DNA from 3 places in the Candidatus Enterococcus mangumiae genome. Region 2 is predicted to be linked to each of the others. Evidence: a T-box and tRNA genes for the amino acid it is inferred to sense, from the RefSeq annotation. Region 2 holds a T-box; the other regions hold tRNA genes.
The links. The T-box of region 2 lies ahead of serS (serine--tRNA ligase). A T-box ahead of a tRNA ligase gene usually reads a tRNA of that ligase, here a tRNA-Ser.

Region 1: it encodes a tRNA-Ser, which carries the amino acid that the T-box ahead of serS (serine--tRNA ligase) is inferred to sense. The anticodon was not compared.
Region 3: it encodes a tRNA-Ser, which carries the amino acid that the T-box ahead of serS (serine--tRNA ligase) is inferred to sense. The anticodon was not compared.

What each region holds. Positions count from the first base shown of each region.
Region 1 covers NZ_CP147250.1:939,780-947,454, reverse strand. The annotation lists rRNA gene rrf (5S ribosomal RNA) at 1-101, shown strand, start outside; tRNA gene DOK79_RS04605 (tRNA-Val) at 114-186, shown strand; tRNA gene DOK79_RS04600 (tRNA-Lys) at 190-262, shown strand; tRNA gene DOK79_RS04595 (tRNA-Leu) at 270-351, shown strand; tRNA gene DOK79_RS04590 (tRNA-Thr) at 378-450, shown strand; tRNA gene DOK79_RS04585 (tRNA-Gly) at 461-532, shown strand; tRNA gene DOK79_RS04580 (tRNA-Leu) at 557-642, shown strand; tRNA gene DOK79_RS04575 (tRNA-Arg) at 653-726, shown strand; tRNA gene DOK79_RS04570 (tRNA-Pro) at 736-809, shown strand; tRNA gene DOK79_RS04565 (tRNA-Ala) at 827-899, shown strand; tRNA gene DOK79_RS04560 (tRNA-Met) at 928-1,001, shown strand; tRNA gene DOK79_RS04555 (tRNA-Ile) at 1,016-1,089, shown strand; tRNA gene DOK79_RS04550 (tRNA-Ser) at 1,113-1,202, shown strand; tRNA gene DOK79_RS04545 (tRNA-Met) at 1,214-1,287, shown strand; tRNA gene DOK79_RS04540 (tRNA-Asp) at 1,306-1,381, shown strand; tRNA gene DOK79_RS04535 (tRNA-Gly) at 1,383-1,453, shown strand; tRNA gene DOK79_RS04530 (tRNA-Ile) at 1,466-1,539, shown strand; tRNA gene DOK79_RS04525 (tRNA-Ser) at 1,564-1,651, shown strand; tRNA gene DOK79_RS04520 (tRNA-Glu) at 1,666-1,737, shown strand; tRNA gene DOK79_RS04515 (tRNA-Ser) at 1,751-1,840, shown strand; tRNA gene DOK79_RS04510 (tRNA-Met) at 1,852-1,925, shown strand; tRNA gene DOK79_RS04505 (tRNA-Asp) at 1,944-2,016, shown strand; tRNA gene DOK79_RS04500 (tRNA-Phe) at 2,020-2,092, shown strand; tRNA gene DOK79_RS04495 (tRNA-Gly) at 2,097-2,167, shown strand; tRNA gene DOK79_RS04490 (tRNA-Ile) at 2,179-2,252, shown strand; tRNA gene DOK79_RS04485 (tRNA-Glu) at 2,273-2,344, shown strand; gene DOK79_RS04480 (hypothetical protein) at 2,864-3,508, shown strand; gene DOK79_RS04475 (hypothetical protein) at 3,459-5,570, shown strand; gene DOK79_RS04470 (hypothetical protein) at 5,622-7,675, shown strand, end outside.
Region 2 covers NZ_CP147250.1:1,201,358-1,211,802, forward strand. The annotation lists tRNA gene DOK79_RS05795 (tRNA-Pro) at 1-33, opposite strand, end outside; tRNA gene DOK79_RS05800 (tRNA-Arg) at 52-125, opposite strand; tRNA gene DOK79_RS05805 (tRNA-Leu) at 136-221, opposite strand; tRNA gene DOK79_RS05810 (tRNA-Gly) at 246-317, opposite strand; tRNA gene DOK79_RS05815 (tRNA-Thr) at 328-400, opposite strand; tRNA gene DOK79_RS05820 (tRNA-Leu) at 427-508, opposite strand; tRNA gene DOK79_RS05825 (tRNA-Lys) at 516-588, opposite strand; tRNA gene DOK79_RS05830 (tRNA-Val) at 592-664, opposite strand; rRNA gene rrf (5S ribosomal RNA) at 677-792, opposite strand; rRNA gene DOK79_RS05840 (23S ribosomal RNA) at 883-3,797, opposite strand; tRNA gene DOK79_RS05845 (tRNA-Ala) at 3,979-4,051, opposite strand; rRNA gene DOK79_RS05850 (16S ribosomal RNA) at 4,129-5,688, opposite strand; gene DOK79_RS05855 (response regulator transcription factor) at 6,566-7,255, shown strand; gene DOK79_RS05860 (sensor histidine kinase) at 7,242-8,447, shown strand; T-box leader at 8,473-8,687, shown strand; gene serS (serine--tRNA ligase) at 8,738-10,009, shown strand; gene guaB (IMP dehydrogenase) at 10,077-10,445, opposite strand, start outside.
Region 3 covers NZ_CP147250.1:2,322,055-2,332,499, reverse strand. The annotation lists gene DOK79_RS11165 (discoidin domain-containing protein) at 1-118, opposite strand, end outside; gene DOK79_RS11160 (helix-turn-helix domain-containing protein) at 817-2,328, shown strand; gene DOK79_RS11155 (hypothetical protein) at 2,649-3,647, opposite strand; tRNA gene DOK79_RS11150 (tRNA-Leu) at 4,510-4,593, opposite strand; tRNA gene DOK79_RS11145 (tRNA-Gln) at 4,606-4,677, opposite strand; tRNA gene DOK79_RS11140 (tRNA-His) at 4,687-4,759, opposite strand; tRNA gene DOK79_RS11135 (tRNA-Leu) at 4,824-4,908, opposite strand; tRNA gene DOK79_RS11130 (tRNA-Cys) at 4,925-4,995, opposite strand; tRNA gene DOK79_RS11125 (tRNA-Gln) at 5,034-5,105, opposite strand; tRNA gene DOK79_RS11120 (tRNA-His) at 5,115-5,187, opposite strand; tRNA gene DOK79_RS11115 (tRNA-Trp) at 5,190-5,263, opposite strand; tRNA gene DOK79_RS11110 (tRNA-Tyr) at 5,270-5,350, opposite strand; tRNA gene DOK79_RS11105 (tRNA-Phe) at 5,352-5,427, opposite strand; tRNA gene DOK79_RS11100 (tRNA-Asp) at 5,473-5,545, opposite strand; tRNA gene DOK79_RS11095 (tRNA-Val) at 5,555-5,627, opposite strand; tRNA gene DOK79_RS11090 (tRNA-Glu) at 5,643-5,714, opposite strand; tRNA gene DOK79_RS11085 (tRNA-Ser) at 5,731-5,819, opposite strand; tRNA gene DOK79_RS11080 (tRNA-Asn) at 5,859-5,932, opposite strand; rRNA gene rrf (5S ribosomal RNA) at 5,945-6,060, opposite strand; rRNA gene DOK79_RS11070 (23S ribosomal RNA) at 6,151-9,065, opposite strand; rRNA gene DOK79_RS11065 (16S ribosomal RNA) at 9,298-10,445, opposite strand, start outside.

The DNA.
Region 1 (7,675 bases), 260 kb from region 2:
GAGAAGGATACACCTGTAACCATGCCGAACACAGAAGTTAAGCTTCTTAGCGCCGATTGTAGTGAGGGGTTGCCCCTTGTGAGAGTAGGACGCCGCCACGCTTTGTTATCTTTGGAGGTTTAGCTCAGCTGGGAGAGCATCTGCCTTACAAGCAGAGGGTCAGCGGTTCGATCCCGTTAACCTCCATATGAGCCGTTAGCTCAGTTGGTAGAGCATCTGACTTTTAATCAGAGGGTCACAGGTTCGAGCCCTGTACGGCTCATATTTTTGCGGGTGTGGCGGAATTGGCAGACGCACTAGATTTAGGATCTAGCGCCTTACGGCGTGGGGGTTCAAGTCCCTTCACCCGCATCATATGATTTATTCTATTTTTTTACGCCGGCTTAGCTCAGTTGGTAGAGCATCTGATTTGTAATCAGAGGGTCGAGGGTTCAAGTCCTTTAGCCGGCATCGTAAATACGCGGAAATAGCTCAGTGGTAGAGCACCACCTTGCCAAGGTGGGGGTCGCGGGTTCGAACCCCGTTTTCCGCTTTGCCAAAGTACTACGTACTACGCGCCGGGGTGGCGGAACTGGCAGACGCACAGGACTTAAAATCCTGCGGTGAGTGATCACCGTACCGGTTCGATTCCGGTCCTCGGCATTACAAATATGCGCCCATAGCTCAATTGGATAGAGTGTTTGACTACGGATCAAAAGGTTAGGGGTTCGACTCCTCTTGGGCGCGTTAGTTTTACGGGAAGTAGCTCAGCTTGGTAGAGCACTTGGTTTGGGACCAAGGGGTCGCAGGTTCGAATCCTGTCTTCCCGATTAGTAAATAGTTTTAAGGGGCCTTAGCTCAGCTGGGAGAGCGCCTGCTTTGCACGCAGGAGGTCAGCGGTTCGATCCCGCTAGGCTCCATTTCATTTAAATAATGAATACTTTTTTTCGCGGTGTAGCTCAGCTGGCTAGAGCGTCCGGTTCATACCCGGGAGGTCGGGGGTTCGATCCCCTCCGCCGCGATTATTTAAGAGCCTGGACCTTTAGCTCAGTTGGTTAGAGCAGACGGCTCATAACCGTCCGGTCGTAGGTTCGAGTCCTACAAGGTCCATAGCGACGTTGTATTTTCATACTGGAGGATTACCCAAGTCCGGCTGAAGGGAACGGTCTTGAAAACCGTCAGGCGGGTAAAACCGTGCAAGGGTTCGAATCCCTTATCCTCCTTTTTATATTATCGCGGGATGGAGCAGTCTGGTAGCTCGTCGGGCTCATAACCCGAAGGTCGTAGGTTCAAATCCTGCTCCCGCAATTAAAAACTAAAAATATTGGTTCCGTGGTGTAGGGGTTAACATGCCTGCCTGTCACGCAGGAGATCGCGGGTTCGATTCCCGTCGGGACCGCCACGCGGGTGTAGTTTAGTGGTAAAACCACAGCCTTCCAAGCTGTTGTCGCGAGTTCGATTCTCGTCACCCGCTTTTAGTTTTTATGGGCCTATAGCTCAGCTGGTTAGAGCGCACGCCTGATAAGCGTGAGGTCGATGGTTCGAGTCCATTTAGGCCCATTTATTCAAAATCTTAATGGTTTTGGGGAAGTACTCAAGTGGCTGAAGAGGCGCCCCTGCTAAGGGTGTAGGTCGGGAAACCGGCGCGAGGGTTCAAATCCCTCCTTCTCCGTTTCATTTTTATCTGGCCCGTTGGTCAAGCGGTTAAGACACCGCCCTTTCACGGCGGTAACACGGGTTCGAATCCCGTACGGGTCATTAGCTTTATATTGGAGGATTACCCAAGTCCGGCTGAAGGGAACGGTCTTGAAAACCGTCAGGCGGGTAAAACCGTGCAAGGGTTCGAATCCCTTATCCTCCTTTTTATATTATCGCGGGATGGAGCAGTCTGGTAGCTCGTCGGGCTCATAACCCGAAGGTCGTAGGTTCAAATCCTGCTCCCGCAATTAAAAACTAAAAATATTGGTTCCGTGGTGTAGGGGTTAACATGCCTGCCTGTCACGCAGGAGATCGCGGGTTCGATTCCCGTCGGAACCGTTTGGCTCGGTAGCTCAGTTGGTAGAGCAATGGATTGAAGCTCCATGTGTCGGCAGTTCGATTCTGTCCCGCGCCATACTGCGGGTGTAGTTTAGTGGTAAAACCACAGCCTTCCAAGCTGTTGTCGCGAGTTCGATTCTCGTCACCCGCTTTAGTTTTTATGGGCCTATAGCTCAGCTGGTTAGAGCGCACGCCTGATAAGCGTGAGGTCGATGGTTCGAGTCCATTTAGGCCCATTAGTTTCATATTATTAACTGGCCCGTTGGTCAAGCGGTTAAGACACCGCCCTTTCACGGCGGTAACACGGGTTCGAATCCCGTACGGGTCATCGAAGATACTTCAAGTAAGTATCTTTTTTTTGTTTTTGAAATAGCGTATAACGTATTCACAAAGCATACCTCTGAGTCAGTTCTTAGATGTGTGCTTTTTTTTGACTTTTCGAAAACAAATGAATATATAAAGCTAAATAAAACACTTAGGTAAAAAGATTTTTTTGTTTTTCTATCAGAATGTTTCAGTAAACAAAGTCATAGCATGCGGAAGTTCCGTTCCTATCATATTTTTTCAAGCAGGGAATTTTTTATTTTGTTTTTATATAGAATCTCTTTCCCTTATTTCTCTACTGTAAATTTTTACTATCCCTATTTTTAATGTTATAAATGAGTAATTTTTTCGTGATTTCAAAATAAATGGGTAAGTTTTATGTTAGTAATCACTATACTAGAAATAGACGTTTTGAACGAGCGTAGCCTGGAAAAGCTAACAATCATCTTTCCAATATAGGAGTTAGATCATATACATATGTGGCTTTGAGAAGAGTAAAAATATTGATTATAGGAGAAAAATAATGGAGATAGAAGAAACGCTGAAAGATAATAATAAAAATGAATTTAACCAAAAACTGGAGATATTAACTTTAGCACTCTCGCTAAAAGAAAATAATCAACGAATTGCTTCACCAGAGTTTTATAAGGCATTATACTCAACCTATATAAAAATGTTTGAGAATGATAAAGACCAGTTTTTTATTGACAAAGAAAAGCAAGGAAAAGTGATTGAGTCGTTGAAACGATCGATGGCTTTTTATAACACCAATGATTCAAGCTTTCTACAAAAAGCTTTTGATAAAATGACAAATAATGACCCAACAGATTTCATGCTTATCCCAAATTTGAACAGGTTAGATGAACAGGGGGGGATTTCCCCTTATTATAGTGGATTGCTTCTCTATAAAAAAGAGAATGATTTATTTGTCGTCTACGTAGATCGTAAAGATCAGTTTGAGAGAGGACAGGTATCTTATACTAGGATTCCAGCATCGAAAGTAACAGATTTAAGCAAAGTGATTTCTCATGAGTGGAATGTATTAAATCCGGGCGCATTCTCTCTATTCAAAGATATCGAATTGATGTCAAGTGGATTTAGTAGAGGATGCTTTAAAGGTGGCATTATTCCACTGTGGTTCAGATATGTTTTCGTTAGATACTACTGAAAAGATCATACCTCTATGGAACAATAAAGTTACCGACGCATTTATAGAAATGCGTAAGAGGTTTCTTGAAGCAGTAAAAAGTGAGAATAAAGTGTGGAATGAACCGTTTGATTACGTTTTTGACTTCTATTTATATCGTACAGGAAAGAGTAAAATCAATGAATTTTTACCTGAACTTAGTAATCATGAATGGTGGGACAGGACGATTCAGCATGCTTTCGAAAATGATCCTTACATTCATGTATTGGAGAGTAGTAATGGGCAAATCAATACGTTGGATGAAGAGCAACTCCAAAAAACGGTTGAGTGGGCTGTCAAACCAATGGAAGTATTGTATGGTAAAAAGCTTAAACACGTGGACACTACTGATTTGATAGATAGTCTTTATCTTGATGGGGTATTGATCACAATGTATGAAGATCGCTTGGCAATGATCAAGAATCCTCAAGTAAAAGAAATGAATCAACGGAGCCTCTTAAGATTAGAAGAACGATACCAAGAGGTAAATAGAGAAATAAAGCAGCGTATCTTACGTGAAAGAAAAAAATTTAATCTAGAAAATAATAGTCACTGGCTAATGAAGCGGGTATCGAATATTGCGCCAACAAGTATCAGTAAACTCTTCAAAAAAGAGAGTATAAATCAAAGTGAAATATATGATTTTAAACAAAGGCTGGATATGTTGGCTTTAGTTTTGTCGCTTAAATCAAATAATAATAGTCATTTTTTTCCGGGAATGTATAAATTATTGATTCCGACCTATATTAAAATGCTAGAAAATGATCAAGATAGTTTTTTTATTGATAAAAAAAGACAATCAAATATTGTCCAATCATTAAAACGGACGACAGAGGTTTATGAACTAAAGAAGGTAAAATATTTACAAAACATGTTTGAAAAACTACGAAATAATGATCCTACAGACTTTGTGCTTTTACCAACTAGATTTCAACTATTAGACCCAAAAGAAAGTGGTCATGCGATTGGTTTGGTAGTTTATAAAAGAGACAATGAGTTTGTTGTTCTACGAGCCGATAAAGAGCAGTTTTTTGGTCGTGGTGCGGTCTCTTATGTGAAGGTCCCAGAGAAAAAAATCAAGGATCTGAGTCAAATACTGCTCTCTACGAAAAATTATTTTGATTTAAAGCCATATGGCATATTAAAAAAAATCGAAGCAATTTCTCATAAATTCAAAGCAATCCCCTCAATAAAACTAGCGCGTCAAACAACTGGTAATTGTACGATTATTGAAATCGAAAGTACTTTGAAGATGATCCTATTCAATTGTAAGCAAGATATTTTTCGTTTGGACCCCTCTGAAATAGTTACGCCTAAATGGAATATGAGGGTACAGGAAATAGCAGCGTTAGAGATGAAGAAACGATTCGTTACTGCAATGAAAGGGCCAAACCAAGACTGGAATAAAAATTATGATCATGTGTTTGCTTATTATCTTCTTCGAAAACAAAAATCGAGGCAATGGGGAGAAGCAGAAGCGCTTATAGATAAAAATACTTGGTATGCAAACATACGTCATTTGTTTCGGAATGATTTTTACATTTTAGAAATATGGAATAATGGTGGAAAGATTCCAACTGAATTTGATCAGCGTTTAAAAGAAAAAATCAACAAACTAATGGGGCCAACAGGCATCTTGTTGAACAGAGAAATCAGAACTTTCGAGTTATCTGAATTGTATCGAGCATTGCATGCTAATGCACTTGAAGTGGAATTGTTACAAGCGAGGCATCCGTATCTCAAAATTCCTATTGCAATCGCAATCGGAGATTATTATATGGCTTGCATAAAAGCAAAGAATGTTGAAATAGAAAGTGAGATCCGCCGACGTATCAATCTCGAACAAAAGAGATCAAGTCAGCAACTACACAATCAATCACTAGCTAAAAAATCAATTAATCCTAACACACAGAACCCAGCAAGAGACGGCGCGAAAAGTCACTTTTCTTTAGCGTGTGAGCGAGTGAAACGACTAGCTGTATCTGAAAGGCGAGATGTAGAAAACAATGTAAGATTAAATAATAAGAATTGTCTTATCAAATAAGGTCACTAGAAAGTTCATTTATGATTACAAAATAGCTATTTTGGAGGGAACATGATTAACGAGGAAAATGTAGAAGTAAGCACCGCAGCGGAGAATGATTTCAAACAAAGACTAGACATACTTTCGATGATCCTATCCTTAAAAGCAAATGATCGTGAAATCAAGCATACAGACTTTGAATTGATTTTTTCGTTGTTCAAAAAAATGATCCAAAATGATCAAGATGATTTTTTCATTGATAATAAACGGCAACCGGCTATTGTTGCATCGTTAGAGCGCTCGGAGCAGATTTACCAACTGGATAAAGCAGAGGAGATACAAGAATTATTCATCGATTTGAAGACAGACGATCCAACAGATTTTCTTCTATTCCCCGTTTGTTTTTGTGTGAATGAAGAGGAACGACCGCCTCGTCATTTAACTGCTTTGACGTTCTACAAAAAAAATGATCATTTGCTTATGATTCATGTCGATAAGGAAAAATACTTTAAAGAATCGACTGTTTCTTATGTGGAGATACCTATGACGAACATGGAGATATTAAGTGAACTCCTCCTTTTTTCCCGGGATCGTATCGAATCTGGCGCCTTTAGTGTACTGAAAAAAATCGAAACGATTGCTGGAGAATTCCAACGTCTTCCGATGATCGAAATGAAAGGACAAATGATAGGCAACTGTGTGGTTAGCGAAATCGAAGCAGCTTTGAAAGTCGCCTTGTTCAACTGTAAAGTAGACTTATTCTCGTTTGAGGCAGATGAAGTAGTGATACCAAAATGGAACTTGTTCCATGACGATTCGACGTTAGAAATGCGTCTAAGATTTTTGGAAGCACTCAAAGTAGCGAATCAAGAATGGAATGCCCAGTTTGACTATATCTTCGATTATTATTTATACCGAAAAGGGCACACTACAAAAACCTCACTCTTACATATCAATCGTTCGACCTATCAGTGGTATAACCTCATTCAGACAGTTTTCGAAATGGACCCGTATATCCATGAAATGAAGAATGGTAATGGAAATCCGCCAGTTTTGGATGAAACAAAATTAGTAAAAAGACTCGATCAGACAGTTGAGTCATTAAGTGAATTGTATCAGGTGGCGCTTAAAGATGTGAATGAGGAGGAACTGACACGAATGCTTAAATTTGATGGCTGTTTGCTTTCGATTGTCGAAGATCGATCAGCCATCATGGAGATCCCAGTGGCAAAAGAAATGAATCAATGGTTACTTTCAGGGCTAGCAGACCGTTTTGAAGAAAACCTTGAAGAATTAAAAAGACGTGCTGAAGTAAGAAAGAATGAATGGCAAATCTCACATGAAGAGAAAGGATTCGCTCAATTTGCCGAGCCGTGGTTACCGACAAGCAACACTCATTTTTCACAACCAGAGCAACTCGAAGTGAAGGAAATAGATGAGTTTGCAAGAAGAATCGACATGTTGGCTTTGACTTTATCACTAAAATCATCTAACAACTTTTGTGTATCACCAGAAAATTACGAGTTGTTGTTTTCAACTTATATCAAAATGATCGAAAATGACCAAGACGATTTTTTCATTGATAAAAAAAGACAACCAAAAATCATTCGTTCCTTGGAGCGAACAATTGACTTGTATCGTTTGGGTCAGCCCAATGATCTAAAGATTGTTTTAGAGAATCTGAGAAATAATGATCCAACAGATTTTCTGCTTTTTCCGACGAGTTATTTTTTTCCAGATCCTGATGAACTGGGGTACGTCTGTGGTTTGACGGTCTATAAAAGAGGCGGGCAATTTGTCGTGATGCAAGTGGATAAAGAAAAAGTGATTGGTGCTGGTTCTGTATCTTATGTCCAGCTCTCAGCAGCTAAAGTAGAAGAGTTAAGTAAGGTTCTCTTTTCGACACGAGATTTACTAAATTTTCGTCCCTATGAGACACTCATAAAAATCGAAGCTCTTTCTCATCCGTTCCAAAAGATCCCTGCGATCCAGTTAGCACGCCCAATGTCTGATAATCATGCGGTGAGTCAAATCGAAACGACTTTAAGAATCATTCTGTTCAATTGCAATCATTCGCTGTTTGACTTGCCTCATCGACCTAAAATCACACCAAAATGGAATCGTCA
Region 2 (10,445 bases):
ACCAAGTGCTCTACCAAGCTGAGCTACTTCCCGTAAAAAATAAAAAGACTACGCGCCCAAGAGGAGTCGAACCCCTAACCTTTTGATCCGTAGTCAAACACTCTATCCAATTGAGCTATGGGCGCATATTTGTAATGCCGAGGACCGGAATCGAACCGGTACGGTGATCACTCACCGCAGGATTTTAAGTCCTGTGCGTCTGCCAGTTCCGCCACCCCGGCGCGTAGTACGTAGTACTTTGGCAAAGCGGAAAACGGGGTTCGAACCCGCGACCCCCACCTTGGCAAGGTGGTGCTCTACCACTGAGCTATTTCCGCGTATTTACGATGCCGGCTAAAGGACTTGAACCCTCGACCCTCTGATTACAAATCAGATGCTCTACCAACTGAGCTAAGCCGGCGTAAAAAAATAGAATAAATCATATGATGCGGGTGAAGGGACTTGAACCCCCACGCCGTAAGGCGCTAGATCCTAAATCTAGTGCGTCTGCCAATTCCGCCACACCCGCAAAAATATGAGCCGTACAGGGCTCGAACCTGTGACCCTCTGATTAAAAGTCAGATGCTCTACCAACTGAGCTAACGGCTCATATGGAGGTTAACGGGATCGAACCGCTGACCCTCTGCTTGTAAGGCAGATGCTCTCCCAGCTGAGCTAAACCTCCAAAGATAACAAAGCGTGGCGGCGTCCTACTCTCACAAGGGGCAACCCCTCACTACAATCGGCGCTAAGAAGCTTAACTTCTGTGTTCGGCATGGTTACAGGTGTATCCTTCTCGCCATCGCCACCACACTTGGTGTTATCTATTTCTGAGTAAATCTTGTTCACTCAAAACTGGATTTGAAGTATCAGTAAGAAACTCTCCGAGTTTTTCATTTTATTTTGGTTAAGTCCTCGATCGATTAGTATCAGTCCGCTCCATACATCACTGTACTTCCACTTCTGACCTATCTACCTGATCATCTCTCAGGGATCTTACTTTCTTAAAGAAATGGGAAATCTCATCTTGAGGTGGGCTTCACACTTAGATGCTTTCAGCGTTTATCCCTTCCCTACATAGCTACCCAGCAATGCCCTTGGCAGAACAACTGGTACACCAGCGGTAAGTCCATCCCGGTCCTCTCGTACTAAGGACAGCTCCTCTCAAATTTCCAACGCCCGCGACGGATAGGGACCGAACTGTCTCACGACGTTCTGAACCCAGCTCGCGTGCCGCTTTAATGGGCGAACAGCCCAACCCTTGGGACCGACTACAGCCCCAGGATGCGACGAGCCGACATCGAGGTGCCAAACCTCCCCGTCGATGTGGACTCTTGGGGGAGATAAGCCTGTTATCCCCAGGGTAGCTTTTATCCGTTGAGCGATGGCCCTTCCATGCGGAACCACCGGATCACTAAGCCCGACTTTCGTCCCTGCTCGACTTGTAGGTCTCGCAGTCAAGCTCCCTTCTGCCTTTACACTCTTCGAATGATTTCCAACCATTCTGAGGGAACCTTTGGGCGCCTCCGTTACTCTTTAGGAGGCGACCGCCCCAGTCAAACTGCCCATCTGACACTGTCTCCCACCACGATCAGTGGTGCGGGTTAGAGTGGCCATAACGCAGGGGTAGTATCCCACCAGCGCCTCCATCGAAACTAGCGTTCCGATTTCTACGGCTCCTACCTATCCTGTACATGCGGTACAGACACTCAATATCAAACTACAGTAAAGCTCCATGGGGTCTTTCCGTCCTGTCGCGGGTAACCTGCATCTTCACAGGTACTAAAATTTCACCGAGTCTCTCGTTGAGACAGTGCCCAAATCGTTACGCCTTTCGTGCGGGTCGGAACTTACCCGACAAGGAATTTCGCTACCTTAGGACCGTTATAGTTACGGCCGCCGTTTACTGGGGCTTCAATTCGTACCTTCGCTTACGCTAAGCACTCCTCTTAACCTTCCAGCACCGGGCAGGCGTCAGCCCCTATACTTCATCTTACGATTTTGCAGAGACCTGTGTTTTTGATAAACAGTCGCTTGGGCCTATTCACTGCGGCTGATCTGACGATCAGCACCCCTTCTCCCGAAGTTACGGGGTCATTTTGCCGAGTTCCTTAACGAGAGTTCTCTCGCTCACCTTAGGATTCTCTCCTCGACTACCTGTGTCGGTTTGCGGTACGGGTCGTTGTTTTCTCACTAGAAGCTTTTCTCGGCAGTGTGACGTCAGGAACTTCGGTACTATTATTTCCCTCCCCATCACAGCTTGTCCTTAAAGTTAGAAGCATTTGACTCCTATCAAGACTTACTGCTTGGACAGACATTTCCGATCGTCTGCATTCCTTAGCCTCCTGCGTCCCTCCATTGCTCAAACAAAAACAACGAGTACAGGAATATCAACCTGTTGTCCATCGCCTACGCCTGTCGGCCTCGGCTTAGGTCCCGACTAACCCTGGGCGGACGAGCCTTCCCCAGGAAACCTTAGTCATTCGGTGGACAGGATTCTCACCTGTCTTTCGCTACTCATACCGGCATTCTCACTTCTAAGCGCTCCAGCAGTCCTCACGATCTACCTTCAACGCCCTTAGAACGCTCTCCTACCAATGCACCTAATGGTGCACTCCACAGCTTCGGTAATATGTTTAGCCCCGGTACATTTTCGGCGCAGGGTCACTCGACTAGTGAGCTATTACGCACTCTTTAAATGGTGGCTGCTTCTAAGCCAACATCCTAGTTGTCTGTGCAACCCCACATCCTTTTCCACTTAACATATATTTTGGGACCTTAGCTGGTGGTCTGGGCTGTTTCCCTTTCGACTATGGATCTTATCACTCACAGTCTGACTCCCGGATATGAATGAATGGCATTCGGAGTTTATCTGAATTCGGTAACCCGAGATGGGCCCCTAGTCCAAACAGTGCTCTACCTCCATCATTCTCAAATCCGAGGCTAGCCCTAAAGCTATTTCGGAGAGAACCAGCTATCTCCAAGTTCGTTTGGAATTTCTCCGCTACCCACACCTCATCCCCGCACTTTTCAACGTACGTGGGTTCGGTCCTCCAGTGCGTTTTACCGCACCTTCAACCTGGACATGGGTAGATCACATGGTTTCGGGTCTACGACTACATACTCAAACGCCCTATTCAGACTCGCTTTCGCTGCGGCTCCGTCTCTTCAACTTAACCTCGCATGCAATCGTAACTCGCCGGTTCATTCTACAAAAGGCACGCCATCACCCATTAACGGGCTTTGACTTGTTGTAGGCACACGGTTTCAGGTTCTATTTCACTCCCCTTCCGGGGTGCTTTTCACCTTTCCCTCACGGTACTGGTTCACTATCGGTCACTAGGGAGTATTTAGCCTTGGGAGATGGTCCTCCCGGATTCCGACGGAATTCCTCGTGTTCCGCCGTACTCAGGATCCTCCTAGGTGCCTTCCAAATTTCGTCTACGGGGCTTTCACCCTCTTTGACTGACTTTTCCAAGTCATTCGACTATCTGAAAGAACTACCAGATCGGAGTCCTACAACCCCAATGAGCAAGCTCATTGGTTTGGGCTTTTCCCGTTTCGCTCGCCGCTACTCAGGGAATCGAATTTTCTTTCTCTTCCTGCAGGTACTTAGATGTTTCAGTTCTCTGCGTCTACCTCGTATACGCTATGTATTCACGTATACGTAACATCCTATAAAAGATGCTGGGTTCCCCCATTCGGAAATCTCTGGATCATAGCTTACGTACAGCTCCCCAAAGCATATCGGTGTTAGTCCCGTCCTTCATCGGCTCCTAGTGCCAAGGCATCCACCGTGCGCCCTTATTCACTTAACCTTATCAACCTTACGGTTGGGTTTTGATCTTTCTTCTAGCGATAGAAGTCCGATCAAGAAAAATAAGCAATTGAACTTATTAAAAAACTCATTCAACGCGGTGTTCTCGGTTTGTATTACTTACATTTTTACTTCAATATCCAGTTTTCAATGAACAAGTATATAACAACAAATGTTGTTAATGGAGCCTAGCGGGATCGAACCGCTGACCTCCTGCGTGCAAAGCAGGCGCTCTCCCAGCTGAGCTAAGGCCCCGGGTTAAATTTTGAGTAGACCTCTCAAAACTGAACAAAGTATAAACAAACGTGTGTAGTCTCCGTAATATTCCTTAGAAAGGAGGTGATCCAGCCGCACCTTCCGATACGGCTACCTTGTTACGACTTCACCCCAATCATCTATCCCACCTTAGGCGGCTGGCTCCAAAAGGTTACCTCACCGACTTCGGGTGTTACAAACTCTCGTGGTGTGACGGGCGGTGTGTACAAGGCCCGGGAACGTATTCACCGCGGCGTGCTGATCCGCGATTACTAGCGATTCCGGCTTCATGTAGGCGAGTTGCAGCCTACAATCCGAACTGAGAGAAGCTTTAAGAGATTAGCTTAGCCTCGCGACTTCGCGACTCGTTGTACTTCCCATTGTAGCACGTGTGTAGCCCAGGTCATAAGGGGCATGATGATTTGACGTCATCCCCACCTTCCTCCGGTTTGTCACCGGCAGTCTTGCTAGAGTGCCCAACTAAATGATGGCAACTAACAATAAGGGTTGCGCTCGTTGCGGGACTTAACCCAACATCTCACGACACGAGCTGACGACAACCATGCACCACCTGTCACTTTGCCCCCGAAGGGGAAGCTCTATCTCTAGAGTGGTCAAAGGATGTCAAGACCTGGTAAGGTTCTTCGCGTTGCTTCGAATTAAACCACATGCTCCACCGCTTGTGCGGGCCCCCGTCAATTCCTTTGAGTTTCAACCTTGCGGTCGTACTCCCCAGGCGGAGTGCTTAATGCGTTAGCTGCAGCACTGAAGGGCGGAAACCCTCCAACACTTAGCACTCATCGTTTACGGCGTGGACTACCAGGGTATCTAATCCTGTTTGCTCCCCACGCTTTCGAGCCTCAGCGTCAGTTACAGACCAGAGAGCCGCCTTCGCCACTGGTGTTCCTCCATATATCTACGCATTTCACCGCTACACATGGAATTCCACTCTCCTCTTCTGCACTCAAGTCTCCCAGTTTCCAATGACCCTCCCCGGTTGAGCCGGGGGCTTTCACATCAGACTTAAGAAACCGCCTGCGCTCGCTTTACGCCCAATAAATCCGGACAACGCTTGCCACCTACGTATTACCGCGGCTGCTGGCACGTAGTTAGCCGTGGCTTTCTGGTTAGATACCGTCAAGGGGTGAACAGTTACTCTCACCCTTGTTCTTCTCTAACAACAGAGTTTTACGATCCGAAAACCTTCTTCACTCACGCGGCGTTGCTCGGTCAGACTTTCGTCCATTGCCGAAGATTCCCTACTGCTGCCTCCCGTAGGAGTTTGGGCCGTGTCTCAGTCCCAATGTGGCCGATCACCCTCTCAGGTCGGCTATGCATCGTGGCCTTGGTGAGCCGTTACCTCACCAACTAGCTAATGCACCGCGGGTCCATCCATCAGCGGCACCGTAAAGCGCCTTTCAAACCGAAACCATGCGGTTTCGATTGTTATACGGTATTAGCACCTGTTTCCAAGTGTTATCCCCTTCTGATGGGCAGGTTACCCACGTGTTACTCACCCGTTCGCCACTCCTCTTTTTCCGGTGGAGCAAGCTCCGGTGGAAAAAGAAGCGTTCGACTTGCATGTATTAGGCACGCCGCCAGCGTTCGTCCTGAGCCAGGATCAAACTCTCATAATAAAAGTTAGAACAATCTTTCGATTGTTAAGCTCAATTTGTTTGCTAGCATATTGCTTGCTTGTTAAAAATGTTTGTTGTCTTGAATTGAATCAAGACGCCCTACACATTTGGTTTGTCTTACTTTGTTCAGTTTTCAAAGGTCTACGTGATAAATGAAACACAACTGCTTCGTTCATCGTTTGTGATTGCCGTAGCAACTTTTATATCTTAGCAAACCATTAATTGATTGTCAACTATTTTTTAAAAGTTTTTCGAACTCGTTTTTCACGAGGTCGTTTTAGCAACTCACTTATAATAACTTGTTGTTTGTTATTTGTCAATCACTTTTTTTGTTTTTTTCTTTGCGAAACTAACTTCAATCAGTGAATCACTCAAAATCAACTTCGTTATCTTATCATGTGTCAACAAACATGTCAATCACTAATTTTAAGAATCGATTTGTTTGTTTCCGTTCTTTCGAACAAATAATAATATACCAACATCAATTTTGAAAGTCAACTAAAAAAAGGCTGATTTATCAACATTTTTAAGATAGTCGATCGTTAAAAAGAAGAACTACAAAATCATTCGTTTTTTACGAGTTATTCTACTATTTTAACTAGATAAACCACAAGAATGTTCATCTTTTAACTTAACGAATAAATACGCGCTTTTCCCCCCACGATTGCGTAAGCGTTCTTATCCTTCGTTCTTTTTTAATTTATCATTTTTCATTGCATTTTTTTGCCGCTTTTCGTTCCATTCCCCTCTATACATTTCACGCCGCTTCACTCTCCTCTTCTAAAATTTTCCTTAACAAAGCGCTGCTTTTATCTATTTATCATTTTTTTTGCTAAAATATTAAGAGTAAACACATTAATCGATGGAGGATTTATAGATGAAAATATTAATCGCAGATGATGACAAGGAAATTGTTGAACTACTTAGTATCTACGTACACAATGAAGGCTACGAAGCAGTAAAAGCCTATGATGGAAAAGAAGCGTTATCGAAAGTAAGAACGATTCCTGATATTGAACTACTTATCTTAGATATCATGATGCCTGAGATGGACGGTATGCAAGTGGTCAAAGAGTTAAGAAAAGAATCACAGATCCCTATCATCATGTTGACGGCAAAAACAACAGATATGGATAAAATCAAGGGCTTGGTAGCTGGCGCAGATGATTATGTGACAAAACCATTTAATCCTCTTGAAGTCATGGCTCGTGTGAAGTCTTTGTTACGTCGCACAAAAATGCAAGTCACACCGGATCAACCGGATGTATTGGAAGTAAATGCGTTGATCATCAATAAAGACTCACATGAAGTCAAAACGATCGATGGAAAAGAGATCCAATTAACTGCCTTAGAATTTGGGATTCTTTACTTACTTGCCAGCCATCCTAATCATGTATTCAGTGCCGACGAGATCTTTGAGCGTGTATGGAAACAAGAAAGTATTGTTTCAGCTAAAACAGTAATGGTCCATGTTAGCCATTTAAGAGATAAGATCGAAGAAGCAACTGGTGGAGAAAAAGTCATTCAAACCGTTTGGGGAGTGGGCTATAAAATTGATGCAAGATAAAAAAGTGATCGAAAAACGACGCCGGATCAATCTGACATCTAAAGAAATAAGTGAATTATTAGCAGAAGGAATCATTACGATCATCCTTCTGCTTCTATTAAATGTTGCCATGTTAGTGATTATCAGCTCGATCATCAGCAGCTCGCCTTCTTTAACGAACGCCATTTGGGATTCAAAAAATATTTTTGCCCAACGTTTAGATAGCGATTTGTTTTGGAACGGGCGAAATTTCATTTTTCCTATTTTCTTTCTATTAGATGTCGGTGTATTGTACTGGCGTCTGATTCGTCGTTACCGACAAATGCAGTTGCGTCATATCATTAGTGAATTGCATTATATCGCGAATGGAAATTATGACCATCGTATCCCTTTTGAATTAAGTGGCGATCTCAGTCGTGTAGTCAAAAGTATCAATGGCTTAGTGGATAGTACAGTGGCAGCGATCGAAGATGAACGTAAAATCGAAAAATCAAAGGATGAACTGATTACGAACGTCAGTCATGATATCCGTACACCTTTGACTTCGATCATTGGCTATTTAGGCCTGATTGAAGATGGCCAGTACCAAACAGAAGAAGATCTGTTGAAGTACACGCATACAGCTTATATCAAAGCCAAGCAAATGAAATCTTTAGTAGAAGATTTATTTGAATATACAAAAGTCCGGCAACCAGCTGTACCTGTTAATTTTTCTGCATTTGATCTGATTCAATTAACGGAACAATTGGCTGCTGATTTTGAACTTGAAGCTTCGAAAAAGGACATCCAGATTTTTGTTGAATCGCCTATCAATTCTCTGATCATGGATGGTGATACTGAAAAGTTAGTCCGCGTATTCAATAATCTACTGACCAATGCACTAAAATATGGCAAAGGCGCTACAAAAATCATCATTGGCATTGAAAAACTTGGTTCAGAAGTCGTTGTTGTCGTCAAAAACAATGGCGCCATGATTCCACAGCAAGCACTTGATAATCTCTTCGATCGATTTTATCGTGTAGAAGAATCTCGTTCACAGGAAACTGGTGGAACAGGGCTTGGTCTAGCGATTGCACAAAGTATCGTTGCGCTACACGGAGGCTACATCTATGCGAAGTCAGATCAAGATTGGACTTCCTTTATCATGCATTTTCCACTTAAAAAGAATGAAAAGTTAGCGGCTAATCCAGTAGAACATATTGACGGCAACTAAATTTTTCGCTATTCTTAGAATACCAATAAAAGAAAACAGTGAACCCAGTACATTTTATTTTTTTCAAGAGAGCTGATGGTCGGTGCAAATCAGTAAAGAATAATTTAGAAGTTCCAGTTCACCAACATGTGCCTTTCGAAATAAGAAAGGTCGGCAACAGCCGTTATCTGTTTACAAGTGCAGTCTTTTTTAGGCTGAACTTGGGTGGTACCGCGAAACTCAAACCAGTTCGTCCCAAGATATTTCTTTGGATGAGCTGGTTTTTTTTATATAAAAAAGGAGGAAAAGAAATGTTAGATATTAAAATGATCCGTCAAAATGTTGATTATGTACAAGAGAAATTGACGTCACGTGGCGTTAATAAAGAAATCTTAGCTGAATTTGTAGCGCTAGATGAAGCTCGTCGAAAATTGTTGGTGGAAAGTGAAGAATTGAAAAAATACCGCAACGATGTATCTACTGAAATCGCTCAATTAAAGCGTAATAAAGAAGATGACACTGATAAGATCACTGAAATGAAAGAAGTCGGTGGAAAAATCAAAGCATTAGATGAAGAAGTAGCAGAAGTCGATGAAAAATTACAACAAATCGCTACAACGTTACCTAACTTGCCTCATGATTCTGTGCCAGTCGGTAAAGATGAAGACGACAATGTGGAAGCTCGTCGTTGGAGTGAACCTCGTCAATTTGCTTTTGAACCAAAGCCTCACTGGGAAATTGCTGAAAATCTAGGTATTCTTGACTTTGAACGTGGTGCAAAAGTATCAGGCAGTCGCTTTGTTTATTATAAAGGACTAGGTGCTCGCTTAGAACGCGCGCTTTATAATTTTATGTTAGATCAACACGTCTATGAACATGGCTATACTGAAATGATGACACCTTATGCTGTAAACAGCCAAGCCATGTTTGGTACTGGTCAATTTCCTAAATTTAAAGAAGATGTTTTCCAATTAGCTGAAACTGACCTAACATTGATCCCAACAGCAGAAGTGCCTTTAACGAACTACTACAGTAATGAAATCTTAGCGAATGAAGATCTTCCTATTTACTTTACTGCACTTAGCCCAGCTTTCCGTTCTGAAGCAGGTAGTGCGGGTCGTGATACCCGTGGATTGATTCGTCTTCATCAATTCAATAAAGTAGAAATGGTAAAATTTGCTGATGCGGAACATTCATATGAAGAACTTGAAAAAATGACTGCTGATGCAGAGGATATTTTGAAAAAACTACATCTACCATACCGCGTCATGACATTATCAACTGGAGATATGGGCTTCTCAGCAGCGAAAACGTACGATTTGGAAGTATGGATTCCTGCGCAAGATACGTATCGTGAAATCAGTTCTTGCTCAAACTGTGAAGATTTCCAAGCACGTCGAGCAATGATCCGTTACCGAGATGCAGATGGAAAAATCCATTATGCGCATACATTGAATGGTTCTGGACTTGCTGTTGGACGTACCGTTGCGGCAATCCTTGAAAACTATCAAAACGAAGATGGTTCTGTTACAGTTCCAGAAGTACTTGTTCCTTACATGGGGAATCTAAAAGTAATCAAATAAACAATAAAGCAGCTAAGTGATTCGTTTATACGAATGCTTAGCTGCTTTTTTCGATTCAAGAAATTGCTTATGATTCTACAGAGTAGTTTGGTGCTTCTTTAGTGATTTGTACATCATGTGGATGAGATTCTTTCAGACCACTGCCACTCATTTGAATGAACTGTGCGTCATCTCTTAATTGTTTTAAGGTTGCTGAACCAACATACCCCATCCCTGATTTTAAGCCGCCGATCATTTGGAAGAGAATGTCCGCTACACTTCCTTTGTAAGCTACGCGACCTTCAATACCTTCTGGAACTAACTTGTTCGCTTCATTCGTACCACCTTGGAAGTAACGGTCTTTTGAACCTTTTTCCATTGCGCCTAATGAACCCATTCCACGATATGTTTTGAAACGACGACCTTGATAGATCTCAAATTCACCTGGTGATTCATC
Region 3 (10,445 bases), 1.1 Mb from region 2:
ACAAATGCACAAAATTTTCCGCAGATTCCACCAGGTCTTTCTCGATCTCCTCTTCTCCTTGAAGATGCTTTCTTGGCACACCCTCATTATCATAAATTGCGACTGTTAACTTGGTCATTTTCTACCTCCTACGAGCATTTTTATCTATTATAACGTGACTAGCAAGAAAAGAAAACGATTTATTTTACTAAATATTTAGTAATTTAATTGAAACACATGAAAGAAGCGTTTTGACCTCAATAATAAGATAGAGAATTGAAAATCGTTTTTCATAATATCCATTTCAGGAGCCACACGTTAGCTAATGAGCCAAGCCCTTCATATCTTTCCATTTTTTAAACACCAATTACTCTTTTAAAAAAAGCTAGTATCCCAGTACCTTTTCAATCGGATGGAACTTTACTATTTATCGCCCTGAGAATATTCTTTTATTTCGAAAAATTAGATAAAAACAAATAAATAACCCTTAAAAACTAATTAAAATCACATTTATCTAATTATCACTTTTATAAACTATAATAGAAAACGTATTCAACATAACGTTTTTTCATATTAAAATAATATATCTTACTAAATTAAAACTAAATTATATTGCAAATACATACTGATAATCATGGAAAAAGGAATAGTATATATAGCAAAATCATCAAAAAATATTTGATTTGCAAAAAAGTTAAATAAAAATGTGAAAATAATGATAAAAACATTGATTAAATTTTAAATAACGAATACACTAATAGTAATAACTAAATTCTTATTTAAAAAAAATGTAATTATTTTTTCTCCTATCATTGTCTAAAAAGAAAGGCTGCCAGTATGAATAATTTACCTATGACATTACAATTAGATAATCAATTCAAACGACAGTATAACTTGTTACAGTTTATACGTACGCATCAGAATAAAAATTTAACGCTTAGTGATCTATCTCAGGAATTAGGTACATCAAAGCCAACTTTACGAAAAGATATCGACATTATCAATAGTTCTTTGCCTACGAACGATTTTCAATTAACCTACAATGACCAAGGTTTCTTACAAATCACTCAACAAGAAATCTCTGTCGATTCAGTGATCACTCGGTTAGCAAAAGACACGACGATTTATCGTATGATGGATTTATTGCTCCATGATAAAGCCTACACTACAGAAGAATTATCCGAACACTTAATGATTTCTCGCAGCTCGATTTTTAACATTATACGCCATATGAATGAAGTGCTAAAAGAATACCGCGTATCGATCGCAACAGGTCCACTAACCTTTATTGGTAAAGAAGAAGATATTCGCTTTTTACTCTTTTCATTTTATTCTAGTTTTGGCGATAGTCAGATCATTGATTCTGATAGTAATCACCATGCACAAACGATTATTGAACATGGTCGAAAAAGTGGGATCACTTTTCTTCATTTTAGTCATTTTCGTTTCACTCTTTGGTTATCCATCGCTAAAGTAAGAGGGCAAGCTAAAAAATTTTGCCATTTGAAGGAAAGTACAGCCGAATTAGTTAAAAAGAATCGGGGATATCAAGTTATCGAACCATTGATTGCCTTATATTATTCCTCACTATTCAAGCTAGCAATCCCTGAATCAGAATCTTTATGGCTCTATCTCGCCTTTTTACATTGTGTCTCTTACTCAAAATGGCAAGGCTTAGACGAAGAGCGAGTATATGCTTTTCGCCGAGAAGAAAGTGCGCCAGTCGTTGCAGCAGTTCACCGTTTTTTATTACAGGTTTTCCCTAAGCAGATGCTAGATGACGGCTCTTTAGAAAAAATGGAGGCCTTTTTGATCAATACAAGATTACTTTCAAATATGAGTACGTCTTATGAAATGACTTCCGTTACTTTGATTGATTTAATGAAAGAAAAATATCCGGAGATTTATCAGCTTTGGTTTCGCCAATTAGAGCGTTTAAAAGCAAATCCACTATTTGAGTTCACTCATCTTGATCACTTAGCTGCTAGTTTGACTACGTTTCATGCAACGATTTTACGTATAAAATCACAGCAGCCCCTTAGAGTCATTGTAGCGCTGCAAAGCTGTCCATCGATGGATGACTACATCATTCAAGAAGCAGAATTACTCTTCTTGCGACAAATCTCTGTCAAATTTTTGATTGAGCAACCAGTAACTATAAAAGAGATCAACGATCATCAAGCCAGTCTGATCATCTGCAACTATGATTTGCACTTAAATGAAGATTTACCTTGTCCAATCCACCGCCTACCTAATATCCCTTCAAAAGAGGATTGGACGCTTCTAATGGATAAAATCACTTATTTAAATTCAGCTACTTCTACAGCAAACAATACAGGTTATTTTTAGGCACTTTATTTTTATTTATAGAAGAATACCCAGTGAATTATTTTGAGATCTCAAATAATTCACTGGGTATTCTTCGTGGCTCAACTTATTGGTTTGTTTGTATGTATCGATGCCGACAACGTTTGATAAGAAAATACCAACATCCAGGATAAAACAGCACGATCCTGAGATGAGTAGATTTTGAGTTTGAGCACTCTTGTTTTGCTAAAACCCTTTTGTTTTACTTAGATGATCGCCACCCTTGTATCTACTTTGATAGGTTTGATTACATGATTTATTTCCACCATAGATGAATGACCTAAAATACGTTTTACTCTAGATCAATCGACGGATTTTTTCTTTTTTCTATACAGCAATACGTATGGAACTATACAAGCTAAACTATTTAACAAAAGTACAACTATCCGCTTTATTGCGATTAAATATAATGGAACATAATGTAGGCCTTCACCTATCATCTCAAATAAAAGAGTAAAACCAGATTGAGTATACATGAATGTTATCATCAAATTAAATAATACAACAACCGTATAAGCAATTAGTGAAGTGAGCTTGATCCATTTGTTGTGATTTCCTAAAAATAGTAAGCTTATCAATCCACCAACTATTGTTATAATAGTAGCAAATAGCAGTATATTATCAATAAAATGCATAATACTATCATACTTAACTAGATTTTCAATTGATAAAACTAGCAGTAAGAATATTGTTGGAATGATCGAGATGACTACAGCACTCTTCTGATAACCTAATCCACCTTTAGTCCAATTACTCACTTTTAGAATTTTTATATCTTTGACTATTCGATATAAACTAACGACTGTTCTCTCCTCATCAAGTATGTATATGTGATTCGCCAAAATCATGAATATTAGTGATAAAATATAATAGATGATCAACAATCCGATAGTAACAAACTTTAAAGGAACATTTGCTGGCCTTGAATTTACGCTCCCTTCATCTAAGTAGATAATAGCTGGAGAGTTGATTAATACGATAATCCAAAGTAGTACTGTCCCAGTACTCATATTGAAAAAGAACATAGATTTTGACTTTAAATTCTTTTGATAAGGTAATAGTAGATTTAACCATGGCAGTAAGAATACAAGCAAATACAACCCGAATGACAAGTAAACAAACCAAAAATATGCTCCACTCAATAAATAAAATTGAGCCACCTGAGCGGTTCCAAGAGCAAGAATAGCAGTTGAACCTAAAGCAACAACGATTCTCCAGCTTTTTTTTAGATCAAATTTTTTATGTATCCCCTCAAGTACATCATATATATGTATTTTTATGATAATATCGTGTAAAACCATAGTAATGATCCATTGCACTATAGCGATACATAGATAAACAATGGGGAGCAACCACACTAAAACTAAAAAAATTTCATCATCTCCTTTATTAATAGCTTTTCTCTAGCTTGTTTAGTAACATTTAGCCATCAATTGTACTCAATTTTGAATAAATGAAATAAAGTATATAAATACCTAAAAACACCAACTAGATACTCGCTCTTGATAAATAAGAACTGTTTATATGTATGATTTTAAATGAGTTTCCACTAGTTGTAAACACTATACTATTTTGTACTCCCATTGATTCGATGAATGGTTCAAACTGACTTTCACTATATATAGATGCTAGGAATGTCTAAGGTTCGATGTCGTGTAAAACGTGCCCCAGATAACTGTTTTTTTCGGCTCTTTGAAACAGCCAGCATCACTCCGAAAAGTTATCAATCAGAAATTATTTTTTCGTTTTGGCTACTAGCCACTGTAGCAAACCAGGTTCTTTTCATCAAGCAGATGGTTTTCTGCGCCCACAGAAGAATCACTGATTTTCTTCAAGTTACTCCACTTTCTCCATTAGAGAGTAATTTCCCGCTTGTTCTTTCTATCCTACAAACTTGAAATCTAGACTTTTATCCTTAGAAATACACATGGCGTACGCTTGCTTCTTGGTGGGATTTCTGACTAAACCAATAGCTTTAGATAGTTTTCTTCCTAATTACGTTAAAAAGAGAATAACAGAAGATTAAGTAAAATTGAAGCCCACTTCTTTCTCCTATAATAGAGATACAACTTTTACATGGTATTACAACATAGGTACTATCATTTGGATATAAAAAAAGAACCTCTTAATGTAAGATATACCTACACTAAAAGGTTATTGTGATACCGGCGGCCGGGGTCGAACCGGCACGATCGTGAGATCACTGGATTTTGAGTCCAGCGCGTCTGCCAATTCCGCCACGCCGGCAAATAGATGAAACTGGGGTAGCTGGATTCGAACCAACGCATGAGGGAGTCAAAGTCCCTTGCCTTACCGCTTGGCTATACCCCAATGAAAAAGGGCGAATGATGGGAATCGAACCCACGAGTGTCGGAGCCACAATCCGATGCGTTAACCACTTCGCCACATCCGCCATGATAAAATAATCTGTTATTTAATTTGCGAATAAAAAACTAAGATGTGGTCATCTTAGTTAATACCGGCGGCCGGGGTCGAACCGGCACGCCCTCAACGGGCACTGGATTTTGAGTCCAGCGCGTCTGCCAATTCCGCCACGCCGGCAATGTAATTAGTACTAAGGCGGTAACCGGATTTGAACCGGTGATGAAGGTTTTGCAGACCTCTGCCTTACCACTTGGCTATACCGCCATTATACTATTTTTAGCTATAAATTAATATTTATAGGACTGGGGTAGCTGGATTCGAACCAACGCATGAGGGAGTCAAAGTCCCTTGCCTTACCGCTTGGCTATACCCCAATGAAAAAAGGCGAATGATGGGAATCGAACCCACGAATGTCGGAGCCACAATCCGATGCGTTAACCACTTCGCCACATCCGCCATGGCAGGGGCAGCAGGAATTGAACCCACACTAACGGTTTTGGAGACCGCTGTTCTACCTTTAAACTATGCCCCTATAAAATGGAGGAGAGTGGATTCGAACCACTGAACCCTAAGGAACGGATTTACAGTCCGTCGCGTTTAGCCACTTCGCTACTCCTCCATGGTGGCGCGGGACAGAATCGAACTGCCGACACACGGAGCTTCAATCCGTTGCTCTACCAACTGAGCTACCGCGCCATAAAGAATAAATTAATAAATTGTTTGTTAATTGAATAGAAATGACGGTCCCGACGGGAATCGAACCCGCGATCTCCTGCGTGACAGGCAGGCATGTTAACCCCTACACCACGGAACCAAATCATTATGGAGGTTAACGGGATCGAACCGCTGACCCTCTGCTTGTAAGGCAGATGCTCTCCCAGCTGAGCTAAACCTCCAATGTATCCAATTAATGACCCGTACGGGATTCGAACCCGTGTTACCGCCGTGAAAGGGCGGTGTCTTAACCGCTTGACCAACGGGCCAGTAAAAAATCAATTACGGAGAGTAAGGGATTCGAACCCTTGAGACAGTTTGCACCATCTACATGATTTCCAATCATGCTCCTTCGGCCTCTCGGACAACTCTCCAGAGTGAAAGAAGCTCATTACTCTTCTCATAAATGAGAACTCCGGCAGTAGGACTCGAACCTACGACATCATGATTAACAGTCATGCGCTACTACCAACTGAGCTATGCCGGAATAATAATACCAGCGTGGCGGCGTCCTACTCTCACAAGGGGCAACCCCTCACTACAATCGGCGCTAAGAAGCTTAACTTCTGTGTTCGGCATGGTTACAGGTGTATCCTTCTCGCCATCGCCACCACACTTGGTGTTATCTATTTTTGAGTAAATCTTGTTCACTCAAAACTGGATTTGAAGTATCAGTAAGAAACTCTCCGAGTTTTTCATTTTATTTTGGTTAAGTCCTCGATCGATTAGTATCAGTCCGCTCCATACATCACTGTACTTCCACTTCTGACCTATCTACCTGATCATCTCTCAGGGATCTTACTTTCTTAAAGAAATGGGAAATCTCATCTTGAGGTGGGCTTCACACTTAGATGCTTTCAGCGTTTATCCCTTCCCTACATAGCTACCCAGCAATGCCCTTGGCAGAACAACTGGTACACCAGCGGTAAGTCCATCCCGGTCCTCTCGTACTAAGGACAGCTCCTCTCAAATTTCCAACGCCCGCGACGGATAGGGACCGAACTGTCTCACGACGTTCTGAACCCAGCTCGCGTGCCGCTTTAATGGGCGAACAGCCCAACCCTTGGGACCGACTACAGCCCCAGGATGCGACGAGCCGACATCGAGGTGCCAAACCTCCCCGTCGATGTGGACTCTTGGGGGAGATAAGCCTGTTATCCCCAGGGTAGCTTTTATCCGTTGAGCGATGGCCCTTCCATGCGGAACCACCGGATCACTAAGCCCGACTTTCGTCCCTGCTCGACTTGTAGGTCTCGCAGTCAAGCTCCCTTCTGCCTTTACACTCTTCGAATGATTTCCAACCATTCTGAGGGAACCTTTGGGCGCCTCCGTTACTCTTTAGGAGGCGACCGCCCCAGTCAAACTGCCCATCTGACACTGTCTCCCACCACGATCAGTGGTGCGGGTTAGAGTGGCCATAACGCAGGGGTAGTATCCCACCAGCGCCTCCATCGAAACTAGCGTTCCGATTTCTACGGCTCCTACCTATCCTGTACATGCGGTACAGACACTCAATATCAAACTACAGTAAAGCTCCATGGGGTCTTTCCGTCCTGTCGCGGGTAACCTGCATCTTCACAGGTACTAAAATTTCACCGAGTCTCTCGTTGAGACAGTGCCCAAATCGTTACGCCTTTCGTGCGGGTCGGAACTTACCCGACAAGGAATTTCGCTACCTTAGGACCGTTATAGTTACGGCCGCCGTTTACTGGGGCTTCAATTCGTACCTTCGCTTACGCTAAGCACTCCTCTTAACCTTCCAGCACCGGGCAGGCGTCAGCCCCTATACTTCATCTTACGATTTTGCAGAGACCTGTGTTTTTGATAAACAGTCGCTTGGGCCTATTCACTGCGGCTGATCTGACGATCAGCACCCCTTCTCCCGAAGTTACGGGGTCATTTTGCCGAGTTCCTTAACGAGAGTTCTCTCGCTCACCTTAGGATTCTCTCCTCGACTACCTGTGTCGGTTTGCGGTACGGGTCGTTGTTTTCTCACTAGAAGCTTTTCTCGGCAGTGTGACGTCAGGAACTTCGGTACTATTATTTCCCTCCCCATCACAGCTTGTCCTTAAAGTTAGAAGCATTTGACTCCTATCAAGACTTACTGCTTGGACAGACATTTCCGATCGTCTGCATTCCTTAGCCTCCTGCGTCCCTCCATTGCTCAAACAAAAACAACGAGTACAGGAATATCAACCTGTTGTCCATCGCCTACGCCTGTCGGCCTCGGCTTAGGTCCCGACTAACCCTGGGCGGACGAGCCTTCCCCAGGAAACCTTAGTCATTCGGTGGACAGGATTCTCACCTGTCTTTCGCTACTCATACCGGCATTCTCACTTCTAAGCGCTCCAGCAGTCCTCACGATCTACCTTCAACGCCCTTAGAACGCTCTCCTACCAATGCACCTAATGGTGCACTCCACAGCTTCGGTAATATGTTTAGCCCCGGTACATTTTCGGCGCAGGGTCACTCGACTAGTGAGCTATTACGCACTCTTTAAATGGTGGCTGCTTCTAAGCCAACATCCTAGTTGTCTGTGCAACCCCACATCCTTTTCCACTTAACATATATTTTGGGACCTTAGCTGGTGGTCTGGGCTGTTTCCCTTTCGACTATGGATCTTATCACTCACAGTCTGACTCCCGGATATGAATGAATGGCATTCGGAGTTTATCTGAATTCGGTAACCCGAGATGGGCCCCTAGTCCAAACAGTGCTCTACCTCCATCATTCTCAAATCCGAGGCTAGCCCTAAAGCTATTTCGGAGAGAACCAGCTATCTCCAAGTTCGTTTGGAATTTCTCCGCTACCCACACCTCATCCCCGCACTTTTCAACGTACGTGGGTTCGGTCCTCCAGTGCGTTTTACCGCACCTTCAACCTGGACATGGGTAGATCACATGGTTTCGGGTCTACGACTACATACTCAAACGCCCTATTCAGACTCGCTTTCGCTGCGGCTCCGTCTCTTCAACTTAACCTCGCATGCAATCGTAACTCGCCGGTTCATTCTACAAAAGGCACGCCATCACCCATTAACGGGCTTTGACTTGTTGTAGGCACACGGTTTCAGGTTCTATTTCACTCCCCTTCCGGGGTGCTTTTCACCTTTCCCTCACGGTACTGGTTCACTATCGGTCACTAGGGAGTATTTAGCCTTGGGAGATGGTCCTCCCGGATTCCGACGGAATTCCTCGTGTTCCGCCGTACTCAGGATCCTCCTAGGTGCCTTTCAAATTTCGTCTACGGGGCTTTCACCCTCTTTGACTGACTTTTCCAAGTCATTCGACTATCTGAAAGAACTACCAGATCGGAGTCCTACAACCCCAATGAGCAAGCTCATTGGTTTGGGCTTTTCCCGTTTCGCTCGCCGCTACTCAGGGAATCGAATTTTCTTTCTCTTCCTGCAGGTACTTAGATGTTTCAGTTCTCTGCGTCTACCTCGTATACGCTATGTATTCACGTATACGTAACATCCTATAAAAGATGCTGGGTTCCCCCATTCGGAAATCTCTGGATCATAGCTTACGTACAGCTCCCCAAAGCATATCGGTGTTAGTCCCGTCCTTCATCGGCTCCTAGTGCCAAGGCATCCACCGTGCGCCCTTATTCACTTAACCTTATCAACCTTACGGTTGAGTTTTGATCTTTCTTCTAGCGATAGAAGTCCGATCAAGAAAAATAAGCAATTGAACTTATTAAAAAACTCATTCAACGCGGTGTTCTCGGTTTGTATTACTTACATTTTTTACTTCAATATCCAGTTTTCAATGAACAAAAATTTTGAGAGTAGACCTCTCAAAACTGAACAAAGTATCGACAAACGTGTGTAGTCTCCGTAATATTCCTTAGAAAGGAGGTGATCCAGCCGCACCTTCCGATACGGCTACCTTGTTACGACTTCACCCCAATCATCTATCCCACCTTAGGCGGCTGGCTCCAAAAGGTTACCTCACCGACTTCGGGTGTTACAAACTCTCGTGGTGTGACGGGCGGTGTGTACAAGGCCCGGGAACGTATTCACCGCGGCGTGCTGATCCGCGATTACTAGCGATTCCGGCTTCATGTAGGCGAGTTGCAGCCTACAATCCGAACTGAGAGAAGCTTTAAGAGATTAGCTTAGCCTCGCGACTTCGCGACTCGTTGTACTTCCCATTGTAGCACGTGTGTAGCCCAGGTCATAAGGGGCATGATGATTTGACGTCATCCCCACCTTCCTCCGGTTTGTCACCGGCAGTCTTGCTAGAGTGCCCAACTAAATGATGGCAACTAACAATAAGGGTTGCGCTCGTTGCGGGACTTAACCCAACATCTCACGACACGAGCTGACGACAACCATGCACCACCTGTCACTTTGCCCCCGAAGGGGAAGCTCTATCTCTAGAGTGGTCAAAGGATGTCAAGACCTGGTAAGGTTCTTCGCGTTGCTTCGAATTAAACCACATGCTCCACCGCTTGTGCGGGCCCCCGTCAATTCCTTTGAGTTTCAACCTTGCGGTCGTACTCCCCAGGCGGAGTGCTTAATGCGTTAGCTGCAGCACTGAAGGGCGGAAACCCTCCAACACTTAGCACTCATCGTTTACGGCGTGGACTACCAGGGTATCTAATCCTGTTTGCTCCCCACGCTTTCGAGCCTCAGCGTCAGTTACAGACCAGAGAGCCGCCTTCGCCACTGGTGTTCCTCCATATATCTACGCATTTCACCGCTACACATGGAATTCCACTCTCCTCTTCTGCACTCAAGTCTCCCAGTTTCCAATGACCCTCCCCGGTTGAGCCGGGGGCTTTCACATCAGACTTAAGAAACCGCCTGCGCTCGCTTTACGCCCAATAAATCCGGACAACGCTTGCCACCTACGTATTACCGCGGCTGCTGGCACGTAGTTAGCCGTGGCTTTCTGGTTAGATACCGTCAAGGGGTGAACAGTTACTCTCACCCTTGTTCTTCTCTAACAACAGAGTTTTACGATCCGAAAACCTTCTTCACTCACGCGGCGTTG